4 regions of the Mesorhizobium sp. USDA 4775 genome follow, and region 3 is predicted to be linked to each of the others. Evidence: riboswitches for the same ligand, from Rfam matches in the RefSeq annotation. Region 3 holds a riboswitch; each other region holds the start of a gene.

Evidence for each region. Region 3 has a riboswitch for cobalamin ahead of bluB (5,6-dimethylbenzimidazole synthase). Riboswitches for the same ligand answer to the same signal wherever they lie in the genome.
Region 1: it holds a riboswitch for cobalamin, as region 3 does, so the genes downstream of both, ACVILI_RS22670 (CbtB domain-containing protein) here and bluB (5,6-dimethylbenzimidazole synthase) in region 3, are expected to answer to the same signal.
Region 2: it holds a riboswitch for cobalamin, as region 3 does, so the genes downstream of both, ACVILI_RS16090 (DUF1636 family protein) here and bluB (5,6-dimethylbenzimidazole synthase) in region 3, are expected to answer to the same signal.
Region 4: it holds a riboswitch for cobalamin, as region 3 does, so the genes downstream of both, ACVILI_RS06650 (aromatic ring-hydroxylating oxygenase subunit alpha) here and bluB (5,6-dimethylbenzimidazole synthase) in region 3, are expected to answer to the same signal.

Annotation. Positions count from the first base shown of each region.
Region 1 is NZ_JBSSFM010000001.1:4,631,757-4,639,028, reverse strand. It holds gene ACVILI_RS22695 (MerR family transcriptional regulator) at 1-252, shown strand, start outside; gene ACVILI_RS22690 (methyltransferase family protein) at 259-735, opposite strand; gene ACVILI_RS22685 (heparan-alpha-glucosaminide N-acetyltransferase) at 732-1,730, opposite strand; gene ACVILI_RS22680 (MFS transporter) at 2,085-3,284, shown strand; gene ACVILI_RS22675 (aromatic ring-hydroxylating oxygenase subunit alpha) at 3,288-4,457, opposite strand; cobalamin riboswitch at 4,589-4,786, shown strand; gene ACVILI_RS22670 (CbtB domain-containing protein) at 4,820-4,999, shown strand; gene ACVILI_RS22665 (CbtA family protein) at 5,015-5,821, shown strand; gene cobU (bifunctional adenosylcobinamide kinase/adenosylcobinamide-phosphate guanylyltransferase) at 5,814-6,329, shown strand; gene cobO (cob(I)yrinic acid a,c-diamide adenosyltransferase) at 6,331-6,960, shown strand; gene cbiB (adenosylcobinamide-phosphate synthase CbiB) at 6,957-7,272, opposite strand, start outside.
Region 2 is NZ_JBSSFM010000001.1:3,313,086-3,320,357, reverse strand. It holds gene ACVILI_RS16110 (phosphatidate cytidylyltransferase) at 1-774, shown strand, start outside; gene ACVILI_RS16105 (FecCD family ABC transporter permease) at 794-1,843, opposite strand; gene ACVILI_RS16100 (ABC transporter substrate-binding protein) at 1,843-2,790, opposite strand; gene ACVILI_RS16095 (ABC transporter ATP-binding protein) at 2,838-3,626, opposite strand; gene ACVILI_RS16090 (DUF1636 family protein) at 3,623-4,090, opposite strand; cobalamin riboswitch at 4,113-4,318, opposite strand; gene ACVILI_RS16085 (class I SAM-dependent methyltransferase) at 4,528-5,142, opposite strand; partial or broken gene ACVILI_RS16080 (DMT family transporter) at 5,463-6,421, shown strand; gene ACVILI_RS16075 (substrate-binding domain-containing protein) at 6,549-7,272, opposite strand, start outside.
Region 3 is NZ_JBSSFM010000001.1:2,774,655-2,781,926, forward strand. It holds gene ACVILI_RS13265 (TetR/AcrR family transcriptional regulator) at 53-661, shown strand; gene ACVILI_RS13270 (hypothetical protein) at 756-1,739, shown strand; partial or broken gene bluB (5,6-dimethylbenzimidazole synthase) at 1,907-2,485, opposite strand; cobalamin riboswitch at 2,587-2,766, opposite strand; gene ACVILI_RS13280 (histone deacetylase family protein) at 2,888-3,814, shown strand; gene ACVILI_RS13285 (exodeoxyribonuclease VII small subunit) at 3,818-4,069, shown strand; gene ACVILI_RS13290 (DUF2277 domain-containing protein) at 4,169-4,435, shown strand; partial or broken gene ACVILI_RS13295 (pirin family protein) at 4,476-5,398, shown strand; gene dxs (1-deoxy-D-xylulose-5-phosphate synthase) at 5,500-7,272, shown strand, end outside.
Region 4 is NZ_JBSSFM010000001.1:1,312,114-1,319,385, reverse strand. It holds gene ACVILI_RS06670 (ABC transporter ATP-binding protein) at 1-911, shown strand, start outside; gene ACVILI_RS06665 (DUF680 domain-containing protein) at 997-1,233, opposite strand; gene ACVILI_RS06660 (DUF680 domain-containing protein) at 1,301-1,504, opposite strand; gene ACVILI_RS06655 (DUF680 domain-containing protein) at 1,577-1,774, opposite strand; cobalamin riboswitch at 2,271-2,471, shown strand; gene ACVILI_RS06650 (aromatic ring-hydroxylating oxygenase subunit alpha) at 2,586-3,833, shown strand; gene ACVILI_RS06645 (hybrid-cluster NAD(P)-dependent oxidoreductase) at 3,854-4,951, shown strand; gene ACVILI_RS06640 (alpha-ketoglutarate-dependent dioxygenase AlkB family protein) at 5,051-5,680, opposite strand; gene lysM (peptidoglycan-binding protein LysM) at 5,907-6,371, opposite strand; gene arfB (alternative ribosome rescue aminoacyl-tRNA hydrolase ArfB) at 6,461-6,898, opposite strand; gene ACVILI_RS06625 (phosphoenolpyruvate carboxykinase) at 6,997-7,272, opposite strand, start outside.

The DNA.
Region 1 (7,272 bases), 1.9 Mb from region 3:
CGCCATCTCATCCGGCAGATCATGCGCGGAAAGCGGCTCGGTTTCTCGATCAACGAGATCCGCGAAATCATCCAGATGTACAAGGAGCCGCCGGGCGAGGTCGGACAGCTGAAGCTGATGATCAAGCGCATCGAGGAAAAGCGTGAGGATCTGCGCCAGAAGCGCCGCGACCTCGAGGAGACGCTGGCCGAGCTCGACCAGGCCGAGGAATCCTGCGTCGAGCGGCTGGTGGAGCTCGGCGTCAATACGTAACGCCGCTCAGATCCAGCGCCGCACCCTTTTGGCGTAATCCCGGTATTTCTTGCCGAACTTCGCCGCCAGCATCTTTTCCTCACGCTCGATGGCGACCTTCTGCGTGGCGAAGGCGGCGATGAACGCCAGCGGCAGGAACCAGACGATCCCCGTGACAAAGGCGACGCCGATCAAAAGCAGCGTGTTGGCCAGATACATCGGGTTGCGGGTAATGCCGAATGGACCTGTGGTGACGAGGTGGTCCGGCACCGCATTGGGGTTGAGCGTCGTCCTGGCCCGGACCATGGTGCGGATGGCGGTGAACCACAGTGCCGCGACGCCGAACAGCGCCACCCAGCCGGCCGCAAACAGCACGTCGCCCAGGAGGTCGCCGATCCAGGGCAGCGGATAGAGCAGGCCAAGGATCACGCTGATTGCGATTGCCGCGACGTAGATCACCGGCGGCCACGGTATCACACCCGGCTTCGGCTGGGTTTCGGTCATTGCGTTCCTCCCTCGTCCATCTTGTCCTCGGTCTGGCCCGTGCAGCTGGCGGCCAGATCGCCCAGATGCGCTCGGAATTCCGCAGTCTGGTCGTTGTTCTCGAGCCGATCAAGCGCGGCCTCGCCCTCGAGCGTCGTCAGCATGCAACCGCAATAGCTCGAACAGAAGGTCGCGTTGCGCGTCTGCTCGCATGAGCGCTGGCAGGTTTTGAGGAAATTGACCTGCACGGTTTCGACCTGGGCCGGCATGACTTGCGAGAACAGCCAGACGCAGCCGATCAGCAGCGGCTGGTGGATCAGGTAGAAAGCGAGGCTGTGGCGGCCGATGAAGACCAGCGGATTGGCCCGGCGGCCGGGCATGAGGCTCGCCAGGCGAGCTCGCAGGCCGGAGGCTGAAACGAGTTTCGCCACCCCAATGCCGACAAGCACCGCGCCGAACCATGGAAACAGCGGCACATAGTCGTTGGAGCGTGGATTGATCGCCGACAGGCCGATCCACCACAGCCAGGGATGGTCCAGGGCTTCGAAGCGCAGATAGACGGGCGCGGCGATGACCAGCGCCGCAACGACAAGCGTCAGCAGGGCCGGCAGCCGCAGGAAGGCGAGGCCGAGCAGGCTGGCGAGCGCGATCTCGTGCAGGATGCCGAAGAAGATGAATCCGTCCGGCGTCGCGATGCGGGTGACCACCGAAATGGCGATCGCCGCTCCGGCGACCATGGCGAAACGCTTCCAGAAACCGTTCCAGCGGATTTGCTGGCCATGCGCGAGGTAGAGGCTGACGCCGACCAGGAACAGGAAGGTCGAGGCGATGCAGCGCGCGTAGATCTTCCACCAGCCGAAGGCGGTGAGGCCTGGATCGGTATAGCCGAAGAATTCCAGGTCCCAGGTGAAATGGTAGCTCGCCATGGCCAGCAGCGCGACGCCGCGCACGATGTCTATGGCGACGATGCGCTTCGAAGGCTCCGGAACGGGTGCGGTCGGCGTATGGATGGTCATGGTCTCGCGATCTGATTCAGCCCTGCGTGAGAACTATCACGGTTGGACCGGACAGAAGAAGGCCGGGGCACCGGATCAAGCGACGCTTTGAGGTGTGCCGATGTTCAGGTGATGCCGGCCTGCAAACGGCGGCTTTCTGCGCTTCCGGTGCTCACGGACCTGAATGTCCGCTCCGCTCCAGTTCTCGAAAACCGCCATTTTCGGCTCGGCCTGACCTGAATCTCAACACACCTTGGGCCAGCGCCGGGAAGTCGTTGACCGACTTCGCTTTTCACGGCCTATGCGTCGGTTTCCTCTTAATCGTCCGGGAACGGCCAAGGCAGATTTGACCGGTGATTCTGCTTTGGGGAAGCAATGTCCACCCATGTGCGCCATCCGATCTGGCTTCCGGCCCTCAGGGCCGCGGATGCGCGCACCTTCGCCTCGCTCTATGCTGTCGAATCCTTCGCTCGCGCCACGGTGTCGAGCGTCATCCCGATCCAGGCCTACGAGATCCTGCACAACGAGCAGATCGTCTCGATCCTCTACACCATCGTGGCGCTGCTCGGCCTGTCGGTGACCCTGTTCATGCCGATGCTGATCCGCCGTTTTGCCCGGCGCTGGGTCTACACCGCGGGCGCCTGCCTGCTCGCCATCGGCTCGCTGTTCTTCGTCACCCATACGCTGGCCGGGCAATTGGCGGGCATGCTGTGCCGGGTGATGGGCGCCAGTGCACTTTCGATCACGCTCAATCTCTACATCATGGACCACATCCGCAAGACCGACTTCATGCAGGCCGAATCGCTGCGCATGGCGTGGTCGATGCTCGCCTGGACCGGTGGGCCGACGCTCGGCATCTTCCTCTACACGCGATTCGGCATCTACGCCGCGCATGGTGCGGTGGCGGTGTTCGCGCTGGCCCTGCTCGCACTGTTCTGGACCTATCGGCTGGGCGACAACCCGTCGATCCGGCCCGGCAAGACACGGCCGGCCAATCCGCTCGCCAATATCGGCCGCTTCGTCGCGCAGCCCAGATTGAGGCTTGCCTGGCTGATCGCCTTCGGTCGCTCCTGCTTCTGGACGACGTTCTTCGTCTATGGGCCACTGTTCATGGTGATCACCGGCGAGGGCAAGCTGGCCGGCGGTCTGCTGGTTTCGGCCGGCAACGCGCTTTTGTTCATGGCGATCTTCTGGGGCAAGGCCGGAAAACGCTTTGGCGGCCGGCGCACCATGACATTTGCCTATTTCGCCATGTCGGCGATGCTTCTGGCGGCGGGCACGGTCGGCGAAACCGTGCCGCTGCTCACCGGCGCCTTCCTGTTGTGCGGCGCCTTTTTCACCATAGCGCTCGATGCGTTGGGCTCGACCGCCTTCATGCGTTCGGTGCGCTCCTATGAGCGGGCGCAGATGGCGGCGGTCTACCGCACCTATCTCGATTTTTCCGAGCTGACGCCGCCGCTGGTCTATTCGGTGGTGCTGGCCTTCTTCGGACTGGGCTCGGTGTTCGTCACGCTCGGCCTGCTGGCGGCGGTTTGCGGGTTCGTGACCTGGCGTTACCTGCCGAAGTCTCTGTGAGGATCACGGTGAAAGTGCCGCATGCTGCTCGCGCACCCAGTTGTGGAAGCGGTGCAGTTCATACTCCTCGGGCATGAGCACGCCGGCCTGGTGGCGCATCGAGCGCAGGCCCCTCTGGTTGACCTCGCAGATGGCGGCGTCCTCTTCCAGCACCTGTGTGCCGAAGGCGACGATGTTGTCGATATCGGTCGCGGCCAGCGCCTCGGGCGCGAACAGCCACTCGGCGACAAGTTCGGTCTCTTCCGGGCCGAGCGGCACCAGGCGTACGGTCCTGACATAGTCGACATGACCGACGATGAACATCGAGGGCAGGCTGGTGGCGTAGGTCTGGCCGGCGGCGCGTTCGGCTGGCGTCAATCCGGAGAAGACCGGCCCGTGCACCTGGCCGTCGCGCGACCAGGTCTCGGCGCCGGCGCGCAGGCCGCCGGAAAATTCCGGTGCGTCATTGTCGGCATGGCGCGTCCATTCGGGATCGTCGTGCCGGCTCATCAGGCCGCGGCCATAGATCGGCACCAGCCGCGAGAGGTCCTTGTGGACGCCCGGGCAGTGCAGGCACTCGTTGAAGTTTTCCCAAAAGATCTTCCAGTTGCAGTGCGTTACCTTGCGCAGCACATGGCCTGATACCAGCGTTTCCAGCGGCCAGTTGCCGAGATTGCCGGAGGCCGGGTCGAAGGATGCCTGCGCTGAGCCCGCCGCATCCTCCTGCAGATTGATGAACACGAAACCGCGCCACACCGAGAGCGCGACGCGGTAGAGCGGATGGTCGGCCTTGTCGAAGCCATCGGGCAAGGATTTCGACGGCACGCGCACGAGGTCGCCGCGCAGCGAATAGGACCAGGCGTGGTAGGGGCAAGTGATCAGTCGCGCCTTCAGCCGGCCCTCGCTCTCCTGGCAAAGCTGCGAGCCGCGGTGGCGGCAGGTGTTGTGGAAGGCGCGCAGCGCGCCGGTGTCGTCGCGCAGCACGACGATGTCCTGCGTGCCGATGCGGAATCGGCGGAAGGCCAGCGGCTGGGCCAGATCGGCCTCGCGGCAGATGAGCAGCCAGTTCTTGTACCAAATGGCATCGAGGTCGCGCTGGTACTTCTCACCATCCCAATAGGCCGATGAGGGCAGGGTCGGTTCGGCCTGGGTCAGGCCATTGTAAGGGGCGCGCTCGCTGGCAGTGGGCTGCATGGCTGGCTTCCTGTGAAGCGGCCAGCCGACACCCGGCAGGAAGAATTGTCAATTCTCGTGCCTGGAAACGGCATGGCGCAATCGCGCTGTTTGCCGGCGGAATTTGGTTTGCCGCGTGTCGCGATTTTCCCTATAGTCATGCAGTCGTCGGTTCCGTTTTGGAGCCAAGAGGGAATGCGGTGCGGGCGAAATTCTTGCCCAATGCCGTGGCTGCCCCCGCAACTGTGTGCGGTAGTCCTCTCCATATGCCACTGAAGGTTCGTCTTCGGGAAGGTGGGGAAGGGCGCTGATCCGTGAGCCAGGAGACCTGCCGACGACGGCAAAACTGACAGGCCCTCGGGTGGAGGGTGAAAGGACAAGATATGAATACCGCTTCCGTCTCCCTCGGCGCCTCCGTCTCCTCGCAGTCGCGCTTCATGCAGCTGGCGCTCGCCGCACTGCTCGGCACCTTCATCGTCGGCTTTGTCGGCTTCTCGCATATCGAAGCGGTCCACAATGCCGGTCATGACAACCGGCATTCGATGGCGTTTCCCTGCCACTGACGAGGATCTGACATCATGAATCTGTTTCGCAACGTCGTGTTCATCGCGGCGATCGCAGGGCTCGTGGCCGGCGTCGTTCTTGCCTGCATGCAGGCCTATGCCACCGTACCGCTGATCCTCAAGGCGGAAGTCTACGAACAGGCCGAAGGCGGCTATAGCCATGACCATGCCGCGGCGCCGACTGGGGCCGCCAGTGGCAACGCGATGAGTTCGGCCGCACCGGCGGCAAATTCGATGAGCGCCGCGACCCCGGCACCGGCCGCAGCCGCCGCTCCGGCCGAAGACGAAGGCTGGGCACCGGCCGACGGCTTCGAGCGCTTTGCCTTCAACGTGGTGTCCAATGTCGTCACCGGCATAGGCTTCGCGCTGATCCTGGTCGCGGTTTCGGAATTCGCCGGCGGCATCGGCAATTGGCGCCAGGGCGTGTTCTGGGGTCTGGCCGGCTTTGCCATCTTCACACTGGCGCCCGGTCTCGGCCTGCCTCCGGAACTGCCGGCCATGCCGGCCGCCGACCTGACGCAGCGCCAGATCTGGTGGGTGGCAACCGTGATCGCGACCGCTATCGGGCTCGGCCTGATCGCATTCCGCAAGTCGCTACCGCTGGCCATCCTTGCCGTGGCGCTGATCGTTGCTCCGCACATTGTCGGCGCGCCGCAGCCCGACAGCTTCGAGACGCCGATCCCGGAGGGCCTGCACCACCAGTTCGTGGTGGCGGTGACGCTGACCAATCTGGTGTTCTGGCTGGTCCTCGGCGCCGTCGTCGGCGTGGTGCGCGGACGCTTCACTGGCACGGCGACCAGCCTGCGCGACAGCTTTGCCTGATCGCAACAAGCTGACCTTCATGATCGGCGGTGCGCGCTCCGGCAAGAGCGCGCATGCCGAAATCCTGGCGACGGCGTTGCCGTCACCGTGGACCTATATTGCCACCGCGCAAGCCTATGACGACGAAATGCGCGAGCGCATCGCGCTGCACCGCTCGCGGCGCGGCGAAGGCTGGACGACCATCGACGCGCCGCTCGACCTTGCCGGCGCGCTCGAGGCCTTGCCGGACAACCAGCCGGTGCTCATCGACTGCCTGACGCTGTGGCTGACCAATCACATGCTGGCCGATCACGATGTCGGCGCCGAGTGCCGGCGGCTGGCGGATGTGCTGTCGCGGCCGCGCGGCCCCTGGTTCGTGGTCTCCAACGAAGTCGGGCAAGGCATCGTGCCGGACAATGCCCTGGCGCGCCGTTTTCGCGATGACGCCGGCCGGCTCAACCAGCAGGTCGCGGCGATCGCCGATACGGTGCTGCTGATGGTGGCGGGGCTACCGCTCAAGGTGAAGTGACATGACCGACATCGACAACAAGCCCACCGAGGACCGGGACGAAGAGCGCCATCGCGCCAAGATGGCCAAGCGCAAGGCGGTGCAGGATGCCGAGGTGGCGAGCAAGACGGTCGAAAAGGGACTGCTGATCGTCAACACCGGTCCGGGCAAGGGCAAGACCACGGCCGCCTTCGGCCTGGCGCTGCGGATGCTCGGCTATGGCAAGCGCGTCGGCGTCGTCCAGTTCATCAAGGGCAAGTGGCACACCGGCGAGAAGGATGCGTTTGCCGCTTTCGGCGACCGCGTCGTCTGGCATGCGATGGGCGAGGGCTTTACCTGGGAGACGCAGGATCTGAAGCGCGACATCGCCGCCGCCGAGGCCGCCTGGGCCAAGGCACTGGAGTTGATCGCCGATCCCTCGATCAGCTTTGTCGTGCTCGACGAGCTCAACATCGCCCTGCGCTACGATTATCTCGATCTCGACAAGGTGGTTGCGGCGCTGAAGGCGCGCCGCGAGGGCCTGCATGTCGTCGTCACCGGCCGCAACGCCAAGCCGGCGCTGGTCGAGGCGGCCGATCTGGTCACCGAGATGGGCGTGACCAAACACCACTTCTCGGCAGGCGTGAAGGCGCAGCAGGGGATCGAGTTCTAGAACGCAAGAACGGCGATGACCGAAACCACGGCGAACAACGCGATCAGCAAATAATCGGCGACGCGGTAGAGTTTCAGCGCCCGCCTGATGTCGCCGCTGTCGACGTCGCGGAGGCCGCCTTCGCCCATGAAGACGTCGTCGACCACGATGCCGCCATAGCTGCGCGGGCCTGCAAGCGCCAGGCCAAGCGCGCCGGCCATGGCTGCTTCCGGCCAGCCGGCATTGGGAGAGCGGTGCTTTTTGGCATCGCGCCGCACAGCCTGCCAGGCATTGCGGGGATCGGCGTCCTTGACCAGGAAAGCCGCCAGCACG
Region 2 (7,272 bases), 540 kb from region 3:
ATGACGGTCGCCTTCTTCTTCGGCCGGTACGGCCTGACCATCCTGTTCGCGCTGATTTCCTTCGCCTCGCTGCGCGAATTCGTGACGCTGACGCACACGAGCCGGAGCGACCATTGGGTGCTGCTCGGCATGTTCGGCATCATCATCCCGTTTCAGTACTGGCTGGTCTGGACCGCCTGGTACGGGCTGTTCGTCATCTTCATTCCGGTCTACTGCTTCCTGCTGATGCCAGCCATCACCGCGTTGCATGGAGACACCGAACGCTTTCTCGAGCGGATCGCCGCGCAGCAATGGGCGGTGATGATCTCCGTCTATTGCGTCAGCCATGTTCCAGCACTGCTGACGCTCGACGTGCCGGGCTTCGAAGGCCGCAATTTGCTGCTGATCGCCTTCCTGATCATAGTCGTGCAAGGCAGCGACGTGCTGCAATACATCTTCGGCAAGCTGTTCGGAAAACACCGGTTTTCGCCGACCGTATCGCCGTCGAAAACCTGGGAGGGCCTGATCGGCGGAGTGGTATCGGCGAGCCTGCTCGGCGCTCTGCTGTCGTTCGTGACGCCATTCACGCCCCTGCAGGCGGCGTGTGTCGCCTTCGTCGTCTGTTCGATGGGGTTTCTGGGTGGGCTGGTCGCCTCGGCCATCAAGCGCGACCAGGGTGTCAAGGATTGGGGCCATCTCATCGAAGGCCATGGCGGCATGATGGACCGTACCGACAGCCTGGTCTTCGCTGCCCCGATCTTCTTTCACATCGTGCGCTACTTCTGGACAGTCTGAGACGGCAAGCTCTGAGCCGTCAGAGCCGGTTTCGCACGACCAGCGTGACGACGAAGAAGGCGCCGAGCGAACTGGTGATGATGCCGATCGGCAGTTCCTGCGGCGGCAGCAGGGTTCGCGCCAGAAGATCGCTTGCCAGCAACAGCACCGCCCCGAACAGCGCACAGCTGGCGATCAGCCGCAGATGCAAGGGACCGGCCAGCGGCCGCGACAAATGCGGGATCATAAGCCCGACAAAGCCGATGACGCCGGCGACCGAGACAAGAATTGCCGTCGAAAAGGCGGCGACGAGAAACGTCGTCCTGCGCATCCGCGCCACCGGCACGCCAAGGCTTTCGGCGGCACTTTCACCCGCCAGGAAGGCGTCCAGCCTGCGATGGTTCCAGAGCCCGTAGGCCGCGATCGTGCCGGCGCCCAATGCGCCCAGCCAGACATTGTCCCAGCGCGCCAGCCCGAGCCCACCCATCGTCCAGAACAGCACCGAATGGGCGGCGCGCTGGTCGCCGGCAAAGACCAGATAGTTGGTCAAGGCGGTGAACAGGAAGGAGACGGCAAGGCCGGCGAGGATCAGCCGTTCCGGCCCCTGCCCCCGCACCCGCGCGACCAGCAGCAGGACGATGCAGGCGGCCAGTATGCCGCCGGTGAAGGCCGCGACCGGCAAGGTCCAGATGCCAAAACTGTCACCAAAGACGGTGATGACGGAAACAGCACCGGCCGCCGCCCCCGACGACAGGCCGAACAGGAAGGGATCTGCAAGATCGTTGCGGGTCACCGTCTGCAGCAAGGCGCCTGTTATGCCGAGGCCGCCGCCGACACAGACCGCCAGGATCGTGCGCGGCAGCCTGAGATCGAAGACGATCTTGCCGACCGGGCCCGACACCTGGTGCTCGTTCAATCCGACGGCATGGCCAAGCGAGGCGATGACGTCGGTCAGCGGGATCAGTGTCGAACCATAGGCGATCGACAGCAGCACGAGGGCGACGACCGCTACCGTGCCCGCCACTGTCGCCAGCGCGAACGCCTTGTGCCCTGAAAGCGCACCGGATTTATGCCCAGGGGCAAGAAGCATCAGAACGCTTCCGGATGCATCGCCTTGGCGATCTTGCCGATCGCCTCGATGTTTGCCGGGCCGGGCGTCAGTTCGGCATAGCGGAGCGCCACGAAGCGCTCGTTCTTGACCGCGTCCGTCTCCTTCATCGCCGGGTGCGCCTTGAGGAAGTCGAGCAGTTTCTTGTAGCCGCCGCCATCCTGGTAATCGAGCAGGATGAGGAATTGCGGATTGCGCGACGCCACGGTTTCCCAATCCGTGTTGCCCCAGCTGGTGTCCATGTCGGCCATGATGTTGTCGCCGCCCGCCGCCGTGATCATGGCGCTCGGAATGGCGAATTTTCCGGCGGTGAACGGCTTGTCCTCACCTGAATCATAAAGGAACACCCGCGTCCCCTTTGCGCCGCCGACCTTGGCAGTGATATCAGCGAGCTGCGCCTTCCAGCCGGCAACAAGTTTTTTGGCTTCGGTCTCCTTGCCGAAGATCTTGCCCAGCTTTTCGACATCGCCATAGAGCAGATCCATCGAGGCAGCCGGACGGTTCTTGTCGAGATGGACGCAGCTTTCGGTCAGCACCAGCGTCTTGATGCCGTGCGGGGCGAGCGTGTCTGGCGTCACGTCGCCGCCCGGCTTCATGCCATAGTACCAGCCGGCGAAGAAGAAATCGGGCTCGACGGCGACAAGGTTTTCCAGCGTCGGGTATTTGGGCGCCAGTTCGGGAATAGAACCCTGCTCGGCCTTGAATTCGGGGCCGACCTTGTACCATCCGGTGATGCCGGTCAGGCCGACGATCGACGGCTGCAGCTTCAGCGCGAAGGCCATCTCGGCCATGTTGAGATCATGGATGACGGCGCGTTTGGGCGGCGCGTCGAAGGTCAGCGGCTTGCCGCAGCTGTCGACGGTGACCGGGAAGGCGAAGGCTGACGAAGCCAGCAGCGAGAAGACGAGCGACAGCATGAGACGTTTCACGGATTTTGCTCCTTGGTTGAACAATGTCGGATGAGGGATGGGTTCGATCAGGATGGCGGCGCGGCGCGGTTTGGAACATCGAAGACCGTCAGTTCGCGGTCTTCGGTCGGATGGCGCAGGCGAAACACGTCGACGCCGAAAATCTCGCGGATCAGCTTTTGGGTCAGCGCCTCGCGCGGCGCGGCCAGCGCATGCAGCCGCGCTTCGTTCATCACCGCGACCCTGGTGGCGAAGGGCGCCACCAAAGTCAGATCGTGCAGCACCGCGATCACTGTCATGCCGAAGCCAGCAACGAGTTCGAGCAATTCGCCACGGGCGCGCGGATCGAGATGGTTGGTCGGCTCGTCGAGGAACAGCACCTTCGGTTGCTGCGCGATGGCGCGCGCCAGCTGGGCGCGCTGGCGTTCGCCGCCCGACAGCGAGCCGATGCTGCGGCCAAGCAGCGGCAACAGGCCGGTCCGGCGCAACGCGTCGACGACGATGTCGCGCTCCTCGCTCCTGCGTCTCAGGCCGGCATGCGGGACGCGGCCGAGCTCGACATAGTCGATCACCGCCAGCCGCGGGTCCGGCTGGTCGGTCTGGCCAACGACGGCGATATGCAGAGCCCGCTCGGCGGTCGAGATACGGTCCAGACGGCGCCCGCCAAACTTCACCTCGCCGGAACTTGGCCTGAGCATGCCCGACAGCATGCGCAGCAGCGTGGTCTTGCCGGCGCCATTGGGGCCGATGATGGCAAGGCGATCGCCTGTGGCCACCGACAGGCTGACGGCGTGGACCAGGTCGCGGCCATTCGCCGTCGCGCAGAGTTCGCGGGCTTCGAGAAGCGGCGTTGTCATCGGCTGTTGCCCTCAAACTTGGCCGGTCCGGGAATACGAGCCAGCGTCTTGCCCGCCAGCCGCGGCGGACGCTGTCCGGAATTGCACCAGCCGTCGGCGAGCGAGGCGTAAAGCCTGGCAAATCGCACGAGATCGCCGGCGTCGGCCTCGGCGTCGATGGAGCCGAAGAGATAGGAAGCCTTGCCTGGCGCCTGGAAGGCCACGGTCAGCGGCCGCGCACAGCCCGCCATGCATTCGACGCCTTCGATCGTGAAGCCATGCGCCACAGTGGGTTCCTGGCAGGCCGCGAGCCGGGAGCGCAGATCGGCACACAGGCTTTCGCCCGACCTGATGCCGGTCGGGATGTCACGGCAAAGCGTGCACACGATGATGCGATGATCGATGGCGCCGTCCAACTTTCCGTCACTTTCCAAAACTAGCGACGGAAGGATGCTGGCGAGCCGGACGACAAGACCGACGTCCACGTCTCCTCCCGGCACACCCCGTCCGGTCAACTCGGTGATGGCAGGTCTCCTGGCTCGCGGGTCTCAGCGCAATCCTGCCTTCCCAGCCTTGCCGGCCAGTGGCACGTCGGATCTTGCTCACCGCTTACAGTTGCGGGGGCAGCCACGGTCTCGACCTCTGCGGGTCTCACCGTGTTCCCTTTTCACCCCTTGCCTTTCGGCGCGGGGACCATCACGCACCCACCGTAGATTTCCATCGATCGCATCGCAATGGGTTTTTTGCGATGTCGCTGCGCTTCGTAGAATATGTAATAACATTACGTTGAAGCGATATTTCTCGACGATGTGAACCCCTGTCCTCGCGCAATAAATCTTCGGCGGTACCTCGGTTTTCAGCCGCGAGCGGTCACCAGGCAGGAGGCATGACACCTGGCCGCGGTCGCCGAGGGAAACCGGCGCTACAGCTTTCTAAAAAAGCCTGACAGAATATTTGGACCCGCTTCGCCTGGCCGCAGTCTGATCCCGTCTTCAAAGCAATTCAGCGTCACGCATTCGAAGCCGTAGTGCGCGAGAAGCGCCACCAGCGAGTCACGGTCGAAATGGTGCAGGTGCTCGTTGGGCAGACGCATGCGCCACGTCCGGAACCATGCATCGCCATCGGCGCCGAGTTCACGCCAGCGGCAGTAAGGGACGGCGATGGCCAGGTGGCGGGTCTGAAGGCGGGCGAGGAAACCCAGATCCGGAATGTGCTCGAGCACGTCGAACATGGCGACGAGATCCCACGAGCCGGCGAGCGCCTCGTCCCAATCGACAAAGCGGACGCCCTCGGGCAGCGGAAATTTGGTGATGTCGCAGCCGGCACAGTCGGCAACCCCGGTAATCTTGGCGGCCTCAATGAAGGTGCCGGTGCCATAGCCAATCTCCAACACGGACCGCGGTATCTCACCGGTGATCCCCAGCACCCAGCCAAGCCGCTGATAGCCGAGCTTGATGGTCCGGTCGCTCAGATCCTCGTAATAGGAAATGTATTGCTTGTCGTATGTGATCGGCGTGGCGTCGATCTGGTGGATCACGCCGAAGCGGTCGAGGTTGTAGTTGTCTAGCATTCGCGGCGCCCCCGGGATTTCGAATGCTTATATGGCGGAGTTGAACGCAAGGTAAGCGGTTGGGGCGGGATGCCAAATCCTGGCAGGAGCGCGACCAGAACTAAATGTCACATTTGGGTCGACTGCCAACCGCCACTGCCAGGCTATGCAACGCGAAAAGCTGACACGCGACCTCCCGATACCAAAGTAAAAGCGTACGCGACCTCACCCTTCAAAACGGATGCACGACCCAACGACGCAGGCTATGTTACCCCGTCGGCAGACGTCATCGAAGGGGAGGACATGACATGCAGGCAATGCCGATAGCGCATCAAGCCGCGCAACCCGCGGTCGGGCCCATATCCTCCTTGACCGGCTATCCGGCCGCCATCCTGTGCTGGCTGCTTTCGGCTGGTGTCTATATCGCGGCCAAATGGGTGGCGCCTGAAATGCCGCCCTGGGGCTCTGCTTTTGGCGGCTGACGCTTGCCTGCGCCATCCTACTGCCGATTGTGCACCGTCATCACGACGCCATGATTGGGCTTTTGCGAACTCGCGCCTTGGAGGTCGTCGCCGTGGGGGCGATCGGCCTCACCCTATGCCAGGGTATGATCTACCATGGCCTCAACGACACCAACGCCACCACGGCCGGCATCATCATGGCGCTTTCGCCTGTCATGACGATGGTGCTCGCGCGTTTCGTGCTTGGCGAACCGCTCGGACTGTGGAAGTCGCTTGGCGCGCTGGTTGCGCTCGCCGGAATGATTTTCATCGTTGCCCACGGGAACCTGACGGCGCTGCTGCAACTCGAGTTCAACGCCGGCGAGTTGTGGATCGTCGGCAGCGCGTTCTGCTGGGGCCTCTACACCGTGCTTTTGCGCCGTGCCAAATTCGGCATCGAACTCCTGCCGATGGTCGTGCTGCTGCTCGGCGCCGGTGCGCTGGTCGCGTTGCCTTTCCATTTGTGGGAATTGTTCAACGACGCACGCTCCGCCATGGACGTCCACAGCATTCTCGCGCTCGCCTATCTGGCAGGACCCGGCGGCGCCTTGATGTACTATCTCTACAACAAGAGCGTGGAAACACTCGGCGCGAGTCGGGCGAGCATGCTGCTCTACCTGCAGACGGTGTTCGTCGCCATGCTTGCCTATCTGCTGCTCGGCGAGGAATTGCACGATTACGATCTGGTCGGTGCGGCCTTCATTGTCGCCGGCATCATACTCGCCACCGTGGTCAAACCCAGGCCAGCTCAACCACGCGTGGCGTAGAAATCTATAGCCGCGCGAATGACCGAAGTGCGCCATGAAGTTGCCATTCTTCGGCAGGCCCCCCCAAAACGAACAAGGCCCCTTCCGGGGCCTTGCGCATCAAGTTCAGTGCCGGGCTCTCCGGCCCTCACTTCCCCATCAGTTGCTTGGCGTTCTCCGCCGTGATCGCGGTCGTTTCCACCGTCACCGTTGGTTCCACCGAAGTCGCGCAGTCGAGCAGGATCTTCTTCGACATCTCGATCGCTTCCTTGGCGCCCGTCGGATAGGTGAAGGTCGCCGCCCAGTCGCCTTTTGCGACGGCCTCGATGCCGCCGGCCGGTCCGGGCAGGCCGTCGGTGCCGATGATCTTGACGTCCTTGCCAGCTCCCTTGGCGGCAAGCAGCGCGCCGGCCGCCATCATGTCGTTGGAGGCATAGAGCACCTTGATGTCGGGATGCGCCTGCAGCATGGCGGCAAAGGCGGTCTGGGCTTTGTCCGGCACCCAGTCGGCGGCCTGCTCGGCGACGACCTGGATCTTGGCATTCTCCTTGACGCCGTCCTTGAAGCCGTTCAGCCGCTCAACCGCCGGCGTCGAGCTCGGCAAGCCTTCCAGCACCGCCGCCTCGCCGCCATCCGGCAGCAAGGTCTTGGCGGTGTATTTGCCGGCCTCGAGCGCGATCTTGTAATTGTCGCCGCCGATGAAGGCGGTGTAGTCCTTGCCGGGATCGCCGACCGTCTTGCGGTCGAGCTCGATGACCGGGATGCCGGCATCCATGGCGCGTTTCACCGCCGGCGTCAGCGGTGCCGCCTCGAAGGGCGAGATCAGCAGCAGATCGACCTTCTGGGTGATGAAATTGTCGACCTGCGAGGTC
Region 3 (7,272 bases):
GCGACGTATGTCAATTGGCATACGGAACGTATGTGAATAGGGCCAGACGGAAATGCACAGACCCCGCAAGGAAATGATCGCCGAAACGCGCGCCAAGCTGATTGCCGCGGCCCGCCAGGCCTTTGGCACGATCGGATATGCCGAGGCGTCGATGGATGATTTCACGGCATCGGCCGGGCTGACGCGCGGCGCCCTCTATCACCATTTCGGCGACAAGAAGGGACTGCTGGAGGCGGTTATCGCCGAAATCGACGGCGAGATGGCGGCCCGGGTGAATGAGGTGGCGTCGAGAGCGCCGACCCGCTGGCAGCATTTCGTCGACGAATGCACGACCTATATCGAAATGGCGCTGGAGCCGGAAATCCAGCGCATCATGTTCCGCGACGGTCCGGCCGTCTTGGGCGATCCGGCGCAATGGTCGAATGCCAATGCCTGCGTCGGCTCAATGACCGATCATCTGACCGCGCTGCAAGGGGAGGGGGTGGTCGTCCCGGGCGTCGACCCCGAGACCGCCGCACGGCTGATCAACGGGGCGAGCGGCCAGGCGGCGCAGCGGATCGCCAATTCTAACGACCCCGAAGCGACGTCGAAGATAGTGGTTGCGGCGTTCAAGCAACTGCTCGAGGGACTGCTCAGAAAACCGGGTTCGCAACAGAACTAAATCCTCGTTGGGCGCACCGCTGTCCACCGCTCATGATTGACAATCCTCGGGGTGAGCGCATCCTTTCCAGCCATCTCTGAGGGGAGATTCGGGCATGTGGGATTTCGATATCGGCATGTCGGTGTCCATCATGGTGCGGACCTGGCCTTTCATTGTCTTCCGCATGATCGTCTATTTCGGCATCACGCTGGCCTACATCATGGCGACCGGCACCGGCGCTTCCGTCGGCTATGGCGTCGGCCATATCTCCACCGATCCTGACGGGCCGATGTCCTTTGCCCTGTGGGGCGGGGTGGTCGGCTTCGGCGTGGTTTCGATCGCCGTCTATTGGATCCGCGAATACATCCTCTATGTCGTCAAGGCCGGCCATATCGCCGTGATGGTCCATCTGATTGATGGCCGGGATGTTCCCGACGGCCAGAACCAGATCGCCTATGCCAGGCAGGTCGTGACCGAGCGCTTCGCCGAGGCCAACATCCTTTTCGTCGTCGACCAGCTGGTCAAGGGCGCCATCCGCGCCATCACCGGCCTGCTCGGCGGCATCGCCGCCTTCCTGCCCATTCCGGGGCTGAGCGGCCTGGTCTCCTTCATCAACACGGTGATCCGCCTGTCACTCACCTATGTCGACGAGATCATCCTCGGCTACAACATCCGCATCAATTCGTCCTCACCGTTCGAAACCGCTCGGCAAGGCGTGGTGCTCTACGCCCAGAACGGCAAGACCATGATCAAGAACGCCGTCTGGCTGGCGGTCATCATGTGGGGTGTCTCCTTCGTCATCTTCCTGCTGATGCTGGCCCCGGCCGCCGCCATTCTTTTCCTCATGCCAGGGCAACTCGCCGGCTGGGCTTTCGTGCTCGCCATCGTCTTTGCCTGGGCCTTCAAGGCGGCCTTCATCGAGCCCTTCGCCATCGCCTGCCTGATGCAGGTCTATTTCAAGACCATCGCCGGCCAGGTGCCTGATCCGGCCTGGGATGCCCGGCTGGCCGAGGCGTCGTCGAAGTTCCGAGAGTTGAAGGACAAGGCGCTGGCCTCCTTTGGCGGCTCGCGCTGGGGCACGGCCGGCGCGACGCACTGATCGGCGGGATTCGCCTGCGCAGCAGCAACCGTGTTGAGGTGCGCCACCGCTGACTTGAGTGGCGTCTCTCCTTGCCCGCAAAAAGTCTCGCTCATGATCAGATCGGGCAGCGGCAGCCGCCGGCCCCAGCCATGCGTTTCCAGGTCCGGTTTGGATGCGAACTCGGAAACCCGGCCGACGCAGAGATATGCGATCGGCGTCACGTGCTCGGGAATGGACAGCAGGCTCTTCAACGCTTGCGGCTCGATGATGCTGACCCAGCCGACGCCGACGCCTTCGGCACGCGCGGCCAGCCAGAAATTCTGCACCGCGCAGACCGTGCTGTAGAGATCCATCTCCGGATTGTGCCAACGTCCCAGCGGCGAGTTTTTTGAGCGCTCGCGGTCGCAGGTGATGCAGATGTTGAGGGCGCTTTCGCAGATGCCTTCAAGCTTGAGCTTGCGGTAGAGCGCCTGTCTTTCCACTTCGATTTCAGGCAATTCCTGCTCGCGCGCGGCCAGGAACAGGTCGCGCACATCAGCCCGTCGCGCGGCGTCGCGGATGACGATGAAATTCCACGGCTGCATGAAGCCGACCGACGGTGCATGGTGGGCGGCAAGCAGAAGCCGCGCCAGCACCGCGTCGTCGAGCCCGGTGGGCAGAAAATGGCTGCGCACGTCGCGCCGCGTGAACATGGCGCGGTAAACCGCGTCGCGCGCCATCTGGTCAAATCCATCACCCATAGCAGCGGTCATGTGTTCCGGCATCGCTCGTCCCCTTGCGATTGCAATAGCTCCACACCGTCAGAGCGCACTTTGTGCATCCAAGCGGACGCACGTCGCTCCGATGCCGTCCGCCTGACCATGCGGATGACGATGCCTGCCAGGCCGGTCTTCTGGCTTGGGATCAACCCGCGTCCGGTGCCTTCCCGTCATCGACAGTGGCATTTACCGGCGCGGTCCCCCTCACAGCGTTGGGCACGCCACGGAATTCAACCGTGTTCCCGATTCTCCCGCTTGCGACGGGCACCAGGCAGTAGCGGCGACCTTACGCCGAAGGCTCGGCCGCGCCAATCCCCGCAGCGACGCCAATGGACGCAGGCGCGATTTTCCCCAGCCATCAAGCTGCAATGCATGGCCATCGCGGCGCCGGGGCACTAGATAGGGAGCATGACAACCCGTCTCTACACGCATCCGATCTTCCTCGAACACATCACACCGCCCGGTCACCCCGAGCGGCCGGACCGCCTGCGCGCCATCGAGCGCGTGCTCGACGACGAGGCTTTTGCCGCGCTCGATCGTGTCAAAGCGCCGGAGGGCGACGAGGCCACCATCCTCTACGCCCATCCCGCCGATTTCGTCGCCCGTGTGCGTGCCGCCATTCCCGAAGAGGGTATTGCCCGCATCGATGCCGACACCACCGCCAGCCCGAAGAGCTGGCAGGCGGTGATCGCCGCGATCGGCGCGGCCAACGCCGCTGTTGACGACGTCTTTGCAGGCCGCGCCGACAATGTCTTCGTCGCCGCAAGGCCGCCCGGCCACCATGCCGAAAAGACCACCGCAATGGGCTTCTGCTTCTTCAACACGGCGGCGATTGCGGCGCGCTATGCGCAGAAGAAGCATGGCGCCGAGCGTGTCGCCGTCGTCGACTGGGATGTCCATCACGGCAACGGCACGCAGGATATTTTCTGGGACGATCCCTCGGTTCTCTATTGCTCGACGCACCAGATGCCGCTTTATCCCGGCACTGGCGCGAAGACCGAGACCGGCGCCGGCAACATCGTCAATGCACCCTTGGCGCCGCAGACCGGCAGTGAGGTGTTTCGCGATGCCTTCCTGTCGCGGGTGCTGCCGTCGCTCGACAATTTCGCGCCCGATCTGATCATCATTTCGGCCGGTTTCGACGCGCATCACCGCGATCCGCTGGCCGAGATCAATCTGACCGAGGACGATTTCGACTGGGCGACCGGCCAGTTGATGCAGCGCGCCGCGCGCCACAGCGGCAACCGGCTCGTCAGCCTGCTCGAGGGCGGCTACGATCTGCAGGGACTGGCATTTTCGGTCGCCGCCCATGTCGGGCGACTGATGAAAGGATGAATGATGGCTGGTGAAACCAACGAAGACGTCAAGGCGATGAGCTTCGAACAGGCACTCGACGCGTTGGAGAAGATCGTCGATGATCTGGAGCGTGGCGACGTGCCGCTCGACCAGTCGATCAAGATCTACGAGCGCGGCGAGGCGCTGAAGGCGCATTGCGACCGGCTGCTGAAGGCCGCCGAAGACAAGGTCGAGAAGATCAGGCTGTCGCGCGACGGCAAGCCGGTCGGAACCGAGCCGCTCGACGCGGATTGAGGCGCGGAGTAGCCTTACCGGTTTTTGGACACGATCAAGGTTGAGGATTAAGCTCGTCCCGATTGAAACGGCTCCAGGACAAGAGGAGATACGGAAGCGATGTGCAGAAACATCAAGACCCTGTTCAATTTTGACCCGCCGGCAACCAATGACGAAGTGCGCGACGCGGCCCTTCAGTTCGTTCGCAAGCTGAGCGGAACGACACGGCCCTCGAAACAGAACCAGCATGCGTTCGATCACGCCGTCGAAGCCATTGCGGCATCGGCGCGCGAACTTCTCGATTCGCTCGAAACCAATCAGCACCCGCGCAACCGCGAAGAGGTGGCGGCCAAACTGCGGGCAAAAGCGGCGATCCGCTTTGCCTGATGCGGCCAGAGCGGTCCTCGACCGCTGACAAGGAGAGCCCATGAGCTTCTTTCCCGGAAAAGACCCTGAAGCCGGCGACGCCTTTGCCAGCGACCAGATCGAACTGATGGTCATCCCGAATGCCAAGGACATTGGCGGCTTCGAGGTGCGCCGCGCTCTGCCGACCGCCAGGCGGCGGCTGGTCGGGCCATTCATCTTCTTCGATCGCATGGGTCCGGCGATCCTGCGGGCAGGCCAGGCTCTCGATGTCCGTCCGCACCCACATATCGGCCTGTCGACGGTGACTTATCTGTTCGACGGCAAGATCCGTCATCGCGATTCCCTGGGCACCGAAATGGTGATCCAGCCGGGCGACGTGAATTTGATGACCGCCGGCCGCGGCATCGTCCACTCCGAGCGCACGCCGGAGGAATTGCGTGGAGCGCCGATGTCGATCTCTGGCCTGCAAACATGGCTCGCCTTGCCCGATGGCAAGGAGGAAGTGGCCCCGGTCTTCGAGAACACCGCCGCCTTGCGGCTGCCCGAGATCGATGCCGAAGGCGTGCGCGGCCGCATCGTCATCGGCGATTTTCAAGGGTTGCGCTCCCCCGTGAGAGCCGATTCCGAGACACTTTACGCCGACCTTAGGCTGGCGCCGGGCGCCAGTATAAAGATTCCCGCCGACGCGGAAGAGCGCGCCATCTACACGCTGGAAGGCGAGGTCGCGATTTCGGGCGACGTCTTTCCGGCAGAGCGGTTGCTGGTGTTCCGGCCCGCTGACGAGATCATCATATCGTCGCAAACCGCGGTGCGCATTTCATGCTTTTCGGCGGAGCCTCGCTTGGCTCGCAGCGCTACATCTGGTGGAATTTCGTCTCCTCGTCGAAGGAGCGCATCGAACAGGCCAAGCAGGAATGGAAGACGGGACGCTTCGATATCGTTCCTGGAGATGAGAAAGAGTTCATCCCGCTGCCGGAAAGCTGAGGAAATCGGCGAGGGGATCTGATTGATCCGCGTCACCGACACGCATTTACTTTCGCCGGCCGGCGGCTTATCCCGCCGTTGAACAGAAAGCCTGAGCACCCGTGAACGCAACGCCGCATACGCCGCTTCTCGACAAGGTCCGCATTCCGGCGGATCTGCGCGCGCTTGACGAGAGCGAATTGCCGCAACTGGCGTCCGAGCTTCGCCTCGAACTGGTCGACGCGGTGTCGCGCACCGGCGGCCATCTCGGCGCCGGCCTCGGCGTGGTCGAACTGACGGTGGCGCTGCATTACGTCTTCAACACGCCGGACGATCGGCTGATCTGGGATGTCGGCCACCAGGCCTATCCGCACAAGATCCTGACCGGCCGCCGCGACCGCATCCGCACATTGCGCCAGGAGGGCGGCCTGTCCGGCTTCACCCGCCGCGCCGAAAGCGAATACGATCCCTTCGGCGCCGCCCACTCCTCGACATCGATCTCTGCCGGCCTCGGCATGGCCGCCGCCCGCGACCTCTCCGGCGGCCGCAACAACGTCATCGCCGTCATCGGCGACGGCGCCATGTCGGCCGGCATGGCCTATGAGGCGATGAACAATGCCGGCGCGCTCGATGCCCGACTCATCGTCATCCTCAACGACAATGACATGTCGATCGCGCCGCCGACCGGCGCGATGAGCGCCTATCTGGCGCGGCTCGCCTCGGGCAAGGCTTATGCCGGCCTGCGCGACTTCGGCAAGAAGCTGACATCCTATCTCGGTAAGCGCGCCGATCGTGCGATCACAAGGGCGGTTGAGCATGCGCGCGGCTACGTCACCGGCGGCACGCTGTTCGAGGAGCTCGGCTTCTACCACATCGGCCCGATCGACGGTCACAATCTCGAGCATCTGATCCCTGTGCTGAAGAATGTCCGCGACAATGGCGAAGGCCCGGTGCTGATCCATGTCGTCACCCAGAAGGGCAAGGGCTATGCGCCGGCGGAAGCCGCCGCGGACAAGTATCACGGCGTCAACAAGTTCGACGTCATCACCGGTGCGCAGGCCAAGGCGCCGGCCAACGCACCGGCCTACACCAAGGTGTTCGCCGAGAGCCTGATCCAGGAAGCCCACGAGGACGACCGCATCGTCGCTGTCACTGCCGCCATGCCGAGCGGCACAGGGCTTGATCTGTTCGGCGAAGTGTTCCCGTCACGGACCTTCGATGTCGGCATTGCCGAACAGCATGCTGTGACCTTTGCTGCCGGTCTCGCGACCGAAGGCTACAAGCCGTTCGCGGCGATCTATTCGACCTTTCTGCAACGCGCCTATGACCAGGTCGTCCATGACGTCGCGATCCAGAAACTGCCGGTGCGCTTCCCGATCGACCGCGCCGGCTTCGTCGGCGCCGATGGCGCCACCCATTGCGGCGCCTTCGACACCACCTTCCTGGCAAGCCTGCCGGGCTTTGTCGTGATGGCGGCGGCTGACGAGGCGGAACTGCGCCATATGGTGCGCACCGCCGCAAGCTATGATGACGGCCCGATCGCCTTCCGCTATCCGCGCGGCAATGGCGTCGGCGTCGACATGCCGGAGCGCGGCTCGGTTCTCGAACTCGGCAAGGGCCGCATCGTCAGGGAAGGCACAAAGGTGGCGCTGTTGTCCTTCGGCACGCGCCTGCAGGATTGCCTGATAGCTGCCGAGGAACTCGGCGCGGCCGGGCTTTCCACCACCGTTGCCGATGCCCGCTTCGCCAAGCCGCTCGACGAGGATTTGATCCGCCGGCTGGCCCGCTCGCACGAGGTTCTGGTCACGGTGGAGGAGGGCGCCATTGGCGGCTTCGCCAGCCATGTGCTGCAGTTCCTTGCCCATGAGGGATTGCTGGAAAGCGGCCTGAAGGTG
Region 4 (7,272 bases), 1.5 Mb from region 3:
ACGACGTGCCGCCGTCCAAGCGCGGCATCGCCATGGTGTTCCAGTCCTACGCGCTCTATCCGCATATGACGGTCTACGACAACATGGCGTTCTCGATGAAGATCGGCAAGGAGAACAAGGCCGAGATCGACCGCCGCGTGCGGCAGGCGGCGGAAATCCTGCAATTGACCAAATATCTCGACCGGCTGCCCAAGGCGATGTCGGGCGGCCAGCGCCAGCGTGTCGCCATCGGCCGCGCCATCGTGCGCAATCCGAAAGTGTTCCTGTTCGACGAGCCGCTGTCGAACCTTGACGCGGCGCTACGCGTAGCCACGCGCATCGAGATCGCCAAGCTCAAGGAATCGATGCCCAACACGACGATGATCTATGTCACCCACGACCAGGTCGAGGCGATGACGCTGGCCGACCGCATCGTGGTGCTGAAGGACGGCCATGTCGAACAGGTCGGCACGCCGATGGACCTTTACAAGAAACCCGGCAATCTGTTCGTCGCCCAGTTCATCGGCTCGCCGGCCATGAACATCCTGCCGGCAACCATCGACAAGACCGGCAACCCGACCGTCGTCAACCATGTCGGCGGCCGCAAGGCGACGGTGCCGATCACGACGCCGGCCTCGGCAAAGGGCGCGGCGGTCAGTTTCGGCGTGCGGCCGGAAGACCTGATGATTGCCAGCGGCGCGGACTATCTGTTCGAGGGAACGGTCGACTATGTCGAGCAGCTCGGCGAGGTCCAGCTGGTCTATGTCGATATCGGCCGCGCCGACCTGCCCCTGGTGACCAAGCTGCCCGGCAATGTCGAGGTCAAGCGCGGTTCGACATTGCGGCTGAGCGCCGGTGCCGAGGACCTGCATATCTTCGATGCGGACGGACATTCCTTCGCGCTGCAAAAGCCGGAAGCAAAAGCGGCTTGAGGCCGCCGGTCCTGCTGGGTCAAGGCAACAAAAAAGAGCGGCGGGCCAGGCCCGCCGCTCTTTTTTTGGAGATCAGCTTCGGCTGTTAACGGCCGAAGAGGTTCCGGTCGCTGCCCTGAGGAGCGGACTTCTGCACGTCGCCCGACGAATTGAGCAGCTTGTAGACGGGCGAGCCGCTCTCGCGGATCGAAGCCGTACGCGAGTTGTCGACCGAAGTTGCGGCGGGCTGGTTGGCGCCATTGGAGCCATAGTTGTCGCTGCCCGCGAAAGCGCTGCCGGAGATGGCCAGAACGGCGGCGGCAGCAAGGATGAGCTTGTTCATGTTAGTCTCCTGAATTTCTGGATTTCACGGGAATGGCCGGCATCGCCGCCATTTCCGTGAACCGGCATTACTTGCCGAAGAGGTTGCGGTCAGCGCCCTGCTGAGCAGGCACCTGGGTGGCCGGAGCCGACTTGTCGACCGAAGCCGTGTAGGAATGGTCGACCGCAGCGGCCGGCTGGTTGGCACCGTTGGAACCGTAGTTATCGCTGCCAGCGAAGGCACTGCCGGAAATGGCCAGGACGGCGGCGGCAGCAAGGATGAACTTGTTCATGTTAGTCTCCTGAGTTTCTCAAGATCGGCCAGAGCGGCGGGCGAAAAGCCCGCCATTAGCCGGGACCCGTTGTTAGTTATTGCCGAAGAGGTTGTGATCTGCGCCCTGGGCAGGCGTCTGAGCAGCCGGTTCCGACTTCTTGGTCGAAGCGGTGTACGAGCTGTCGACAGTCGTGGCTGCGGCGGCATTCGAACCGTAGTGGTCGCTACCAGCGAAGGCGCTGCCGGAAATGGCCAGAAGGGCGGCGGCAGTGAGAACAGTCTTTTTCATTTTTAGTACTCCAGTATTTTTTTCCGTCCGTCTAGCGGCGTGTCTTGGGATTGAAATCGCGTCGTTCGGACAGCCCCGATGTGGGAAAGCCAGATCGCCGTTTCCAATCACGAAGTTGTTCCGTGTGGACCAAGAATCCACCACTTGAAATTGTGCCAGAGGTTTCCTCGCCATAAATTTTTCTTCTTAATATCAATCACTTAATAAAAGCCAGCCGCAAGATCACAGACTGTATCGGAGGTCCAGTGTTCACACCGTCCTGCACGCACCGTCAACAGAAACGAACCGTTCGGTTCGATTTTAGAATCCGCTAATAGTCACTTTTCGAAACCGTTAACCTTTTTTGCCCCTGTTCCGGGTCGATTTTGACAGCCAGTACAGCTAACGGCGAAGACGATTTTCGTGACCGCTGTCCGCGCCCAGATCGTTGCGCATGCGTGTCGCGCCGCATGGATGCGATGTCGCTTTCATGCCGATGTCGCAAACGCCGTCGTGATTAGATCATGTCATCTCAGGTGCCGCTTCGTGACGACGGGGCGGAGAATTGGGAAGCCGGTCAAAATCCGGCGCTGCCCCCGCAACGGTGATGGAGTTCAAGTCGCAACGGGAGACCACTGGGCGAAAGCCTGGGAAGGTGTCGCGACCGTCCGCAAGGACACTCCAGAGCCCGGAAACCAGCCCGAGATTTTTGAACTCGACTGATCGCGGTGGGCGGTCAAGAGGCGGATGGCGCGCGCCCGGCTTTCGCCGGCCTGCGTCTCATCCTTCCTCAATCACCACCAGTTCAGTCCTTTAAGTATGAGGACAGGGCATGGATGCGCGCAACGATATGCTGAGGCTCTTGAACAGCCGCAGAGAGGGCTTCTCGCTCGAGCAGCCCTTCTATACCGATCCCAATTTCTTCAAGCTCGACATGGAGCTGATCTGGTATCGCGACTGGCTGTTCGTCGGCCATGATTGCGAACTGCCCAAGCCCGGCAGCTTCATCACCGTGCAGATCGGCGACTATCCGGTCGTGCTGGTGCGCGATCAGCAGGGCAAGATCAACGCTTTCCACAATTCCTGCCGCCACCGCGGTAGCCGGGTCTGCAACACCGACAAGGGCATGGCCGCCAAGCTGGTCTGCCCTTATCACCAATGGACCTATGAGCTGGACGGAAGGCTGCTGTTTGCCCGCCAGATGGCCGACGGTTTCGACAAGAGCCAGTTCGGCCTGAAGCCGGTCGCCTGCGAAAGCGTGGCCGGCTATATCTTCATCTGCCTGGCCAAGGAACCCGCCGACTTCTCGCCGATGCGGGCGATGATCGAACCCTATCTCAAGCCGCACCGGCTCAGCGAAGCCAAGATCGCCTTCGAGAGCACGATCGTCGAGAAGGGCAACTGGAAGCTCGTCTGGGAAAACAACCGCGAGTGCTACCACTGCGCCGGCAATCACCCGGAGCTGTGCAAAACCTTCCCGGAAGCCCCGACGGTGACCGGCGTGCAAGGCGCCGACAGCGATCCGGAGATGCTGGCACACTGGGCCAAATGCGAAGCGGCCGGCCTGCCGAGCAAGTTCCGCATCGATCCGGCTGGGCAATACCGCGCCACCCGCGCGCCGCTGCTGCGCGATGCGGTCAGCTACACGATGACCGGCAAGCGGGCGGTGAAGAAGAACCTGTCCGACAGCGTCTCCGCCGACCGCATCGGTTCCTTGCTGCTCTATCACTATCCGACGACGTGGAACCACATTCTGGGCGACCACGCCGTCACCTTCCGCGTGCTGCCGATCAGCGCCACGGAAACCGCGGTGACGACCAAATGGCTGGTTCACAAGGATGCGGTCGAGGGTGTCGACTACGATCTTGCCGAACTCACCCATGTCTGGACCGAGACCAACGACCAGGATCGCCGCATCGTCGAGGAAAACGCCTTCGGCATCCAGTCGCCGGCCTATGAACCCGGCCCCTATTCGGAGCTGCATGAGGGCGGCGTGATCCAGTTTGTCGACTGGTACGCCCGCTTCATCGGTCCGCGCCTTGCCGACGATGGCCGGCCGGCCCTGCGCAGTGTCGCCTGAGGGGTTTGGGGATGAACGCGATGACGGATCTTGGCCTCTATCGCCATCTCGACCAGATGGCGCCCTGGAACGACAGGCTGCAGGTGCTGGAAGTGATCGGCGTCAGCGACGAGGCGCCTGACGTCAAGACCTTCACCTTCCGCTCCGACAACCAGACCTGGTTCCGCTACAAGCCGGGCCAGTTCGTGACGCTGGAACTGCCGACGCCGGACGGACCGCTGATGCGCACCTATACGCTGTCGTCGTCGCCGTCGCGGCCGTTCTCGATCGCGGTGACGGTGAAGGCGCAGGCCGGCAGCATCGGCACACGCTGGATGTTCGATCACCTGGTGCCCGGTTCGCACGTCAAGGCCTATGGGCCGAGCGGCGATTTTTCGCTGCACAGCCATCCGGCGGCCAAATATCTGTTCATCTCGGCCGGCTCCGGCGTGACGCCGATGATGTCGATGCTGCGCTGGCTGAACGATTGCGCGCCATGGACCGATGTCGGCTTCGTCAACTGCGCGCGTCGCCCGGAAGAGATCATCTTCCGCAAGGAGCTCGAACTGCTCGGCGGCCATATGCCGGGCCTGTCGCTCGGCTTCATGATCGAGGAGCGGTCGAGCCGCGAGGGCTGGTACGGCCATATGGGCCGCATCGACGCGATCCGGCTGCCGCTGCTGGCGCCCGATTTCCGCGAACGCGAGATCTTCTGCTGCGGTCCGGATCCTTTCATGCGCGCCGTGCGCGGCATGCTTGAAGCCGCCGGCTTCGACATGACGAAATACCACCAGGAGAGCTTTGCCGCCCCCGCGGTGGAGGAAGTCCCGGCGCCGTTCGCGTCGCCCGGGGAAGACGGCATCGCCGTTCCCGTAGAGGCCACACCGATCCGCTTCGCGCTTTCGGATGTCGATGCCGAGTGCGTCGCCGGCCAGACCGTGCTGCAGACGGCGCGCTCCTCGGGCGTGCGGATCCCAGCGGCCTGCGAATTCGGCCTGTGCGGAACCTGCAAGGTGAAGAAAGTCTCCGGCGCCGTCGAGATGAGCCACAATGGCGGCATCCTCGATCACGAGATCGATGACGGCTTCATCCTCGCCTGCTGCTCGAAGCCGCTTTCGGCTCTCGAAATCGAGGCGTGACAGCGTCGGCCGGCCCCGGCACCGCAGCCTTGCCAGGCAGTTGCGGCTGTTGTTTCCAGGACCCTTGCGGCCTTGATAGGGACGTGCCTCGGGAGCGGCTTATAAGGCGTTCTCGTGCGGCTTCGTTACCCGCCGCAGCGTCAGATTGATCCTGCCGCCGTTCTTGAGCAGCGCCGAGGTCGAGGGATAGATGCGGTCGACGCCGTGGAAGGCGAGACGGCCCTCGCCGCCAAGCACGACGACGTCGCCGCTCTTCAGCCTGAACGATTTGGTGGCGCCGTCGCGCGTCGTCTGGCCGACCCGGAACAGGCAATCGTCGCCCAGCGAGACGGAGACGACTGGCGCCGAGAAATCGGCCTCGTCGCGGTCCTGGTGCAGGCCCATCTTCGCGTCGGCCGTGTAGAAATTGATAAGACAGGCCTCCGGCGGATTCGGATAGCCCGACACCTGCCGCCACAGCTCGAGCAGGCCCTCCGGGATCGGCGGCCATGGCTCTCCTGTCAGCGGATGCGTCGGCTGGTAGCGATAGCCGCGCTCCTTGTCGGTGACCCAGCCGAGCGGGCCGCAGTTGGTCATGCGCACGCTCATCTCCTTGCCGGTGCGCGGCATGGCAGGGACGAACAGCGGCGCCTGCTGGATGATGCCTCTCACCTCTTCGACCAGCGCCTCCTGAACAGCGCGGGAGAGATAGGCCGGCATGTGGCGGACGCCGTTGGGCAGAACGAGCATGGAATAGCGCACCTTGAGATGGTTCGAGCCCGCAAGATGCCACCATCAACGGAAAACAGCGACCCGAAAGCCGTCGCCGATTGCACTGCTGCGGCTATTGCTATCTGGGTCAGGGCCGCACCATCACGGCCTCGCTGAAGCGCAACTGGCAAAATCGAAAACGCCGCGCGTCCTTTCGGATGCGCGGCGCTTGATTAAGCCGTTTCGAGACTGCCTGGCAGCCGAATCAGGGGATGCGCAGCACCTGGCCCGGATAGATTTTGTCCGGGTGGGTCAGCATCGGCCTGTTGGCCTCGAAGATGGCGGTGTTCTTGGCGCCCTGGCCCTTGCCGTAGCTTTTCTCGGCGATCTTCCAGAGGTTATCGCCCTTCTGGACGGTGTAGAAGGTCGGTTCCTTGGCCGGGGCAGCTGCCTTGCCGGCGTCCGGCGCGACCTGCAATTCGTCGGCCTGCACCTTGGAGACGCCCAGCGTGTTGCCGACGGCGATGACCGCCTTTTCAAAGATCGACTGGTCCTTGACCACGCCCTTCAGCACCGCCGTGTCGCCCTGCACGACGACCTGCACGCCATCGGTGCCGAGCTTGTGTGAATCGAGCTCCTTCTTGAGCGTGTCGGCCGTGGGTGCGGCTTCCTCGTCGCCGCCGATGCCCAGTTTCTTGCCGACGCTCTTGACGAAATCGAACATGCCCATCTCTGGTCTCCCTTGCTGTGGCAATGGCGAAACCTCGCATCTGCGGTGCGAAATGGAAAGCCGTTTTATGCACGCGGCTGGTGTGGTGCTTAGTCGTTTTCCACCCGGCCGCGCAGCTTCTTGATCGTGCCGCGTCCAGCCTTGCTCTTCAGCCGCCGCTCCACCGCGCCTTTCGAGGGGCGCGTCTTCTTGCGGGGTGGCGGCGGCGGTTCGGCGGCCTTGGCGACAAGCGCCGTGAGCCTCGCTCTGGCATCCGCCCGGTTCTGCTCCTGGGTGCGGAAGCGCCCGGCCTCGATGACGATGACGCCGTCCTTGGTGGCGCGCTGGCCGGCAAGCTTGATCGTGCGGGCACGCACGCGTTCCGACAGGCCGGCCGCGCTGGCCGCGTCGAAGCGCAGTTGCACGGCGGTTGCCACCTTGTTGACGTTCTGACCACCCGGCCCCGACGAGCGGATGAAATCCTCGTGCAGGTCACCGGGATGGATCACGGCTTCGTCTGATATGATGATATTGTCATCGATCGGCATGCCGCAGTCATGGCGCGGCGGCGGACAAAAGAAAAGGCCCGATCGAAACCGGGCCTTCGATGGTACTGCGCGGCTACGATGCCAAGCGATCCGGGCTCTTACTCCGCCGCTTCCTGCATGCGAGGCGCCGCCCCCATCACGGTTGCATCGACATGCGGCTCGAATTTCTCGAAGTTGACGGCGAACATGCCGACCAGTCTTGCCGCCTGGCGGTCATAGGCAGGCTTGTCGACCCAGGTCGAGCGCGGATCGAGAATGGCGCCGTCGACGCCAGGCACCGCTACCGGCACCTCGAAGCCGAAATTGGCGTCGGTGCGGAATTCGGCTGTCTTCAGCGAGCCGTCGAGCGCGGCGGTCAGCAGAGCGCGCGTCGC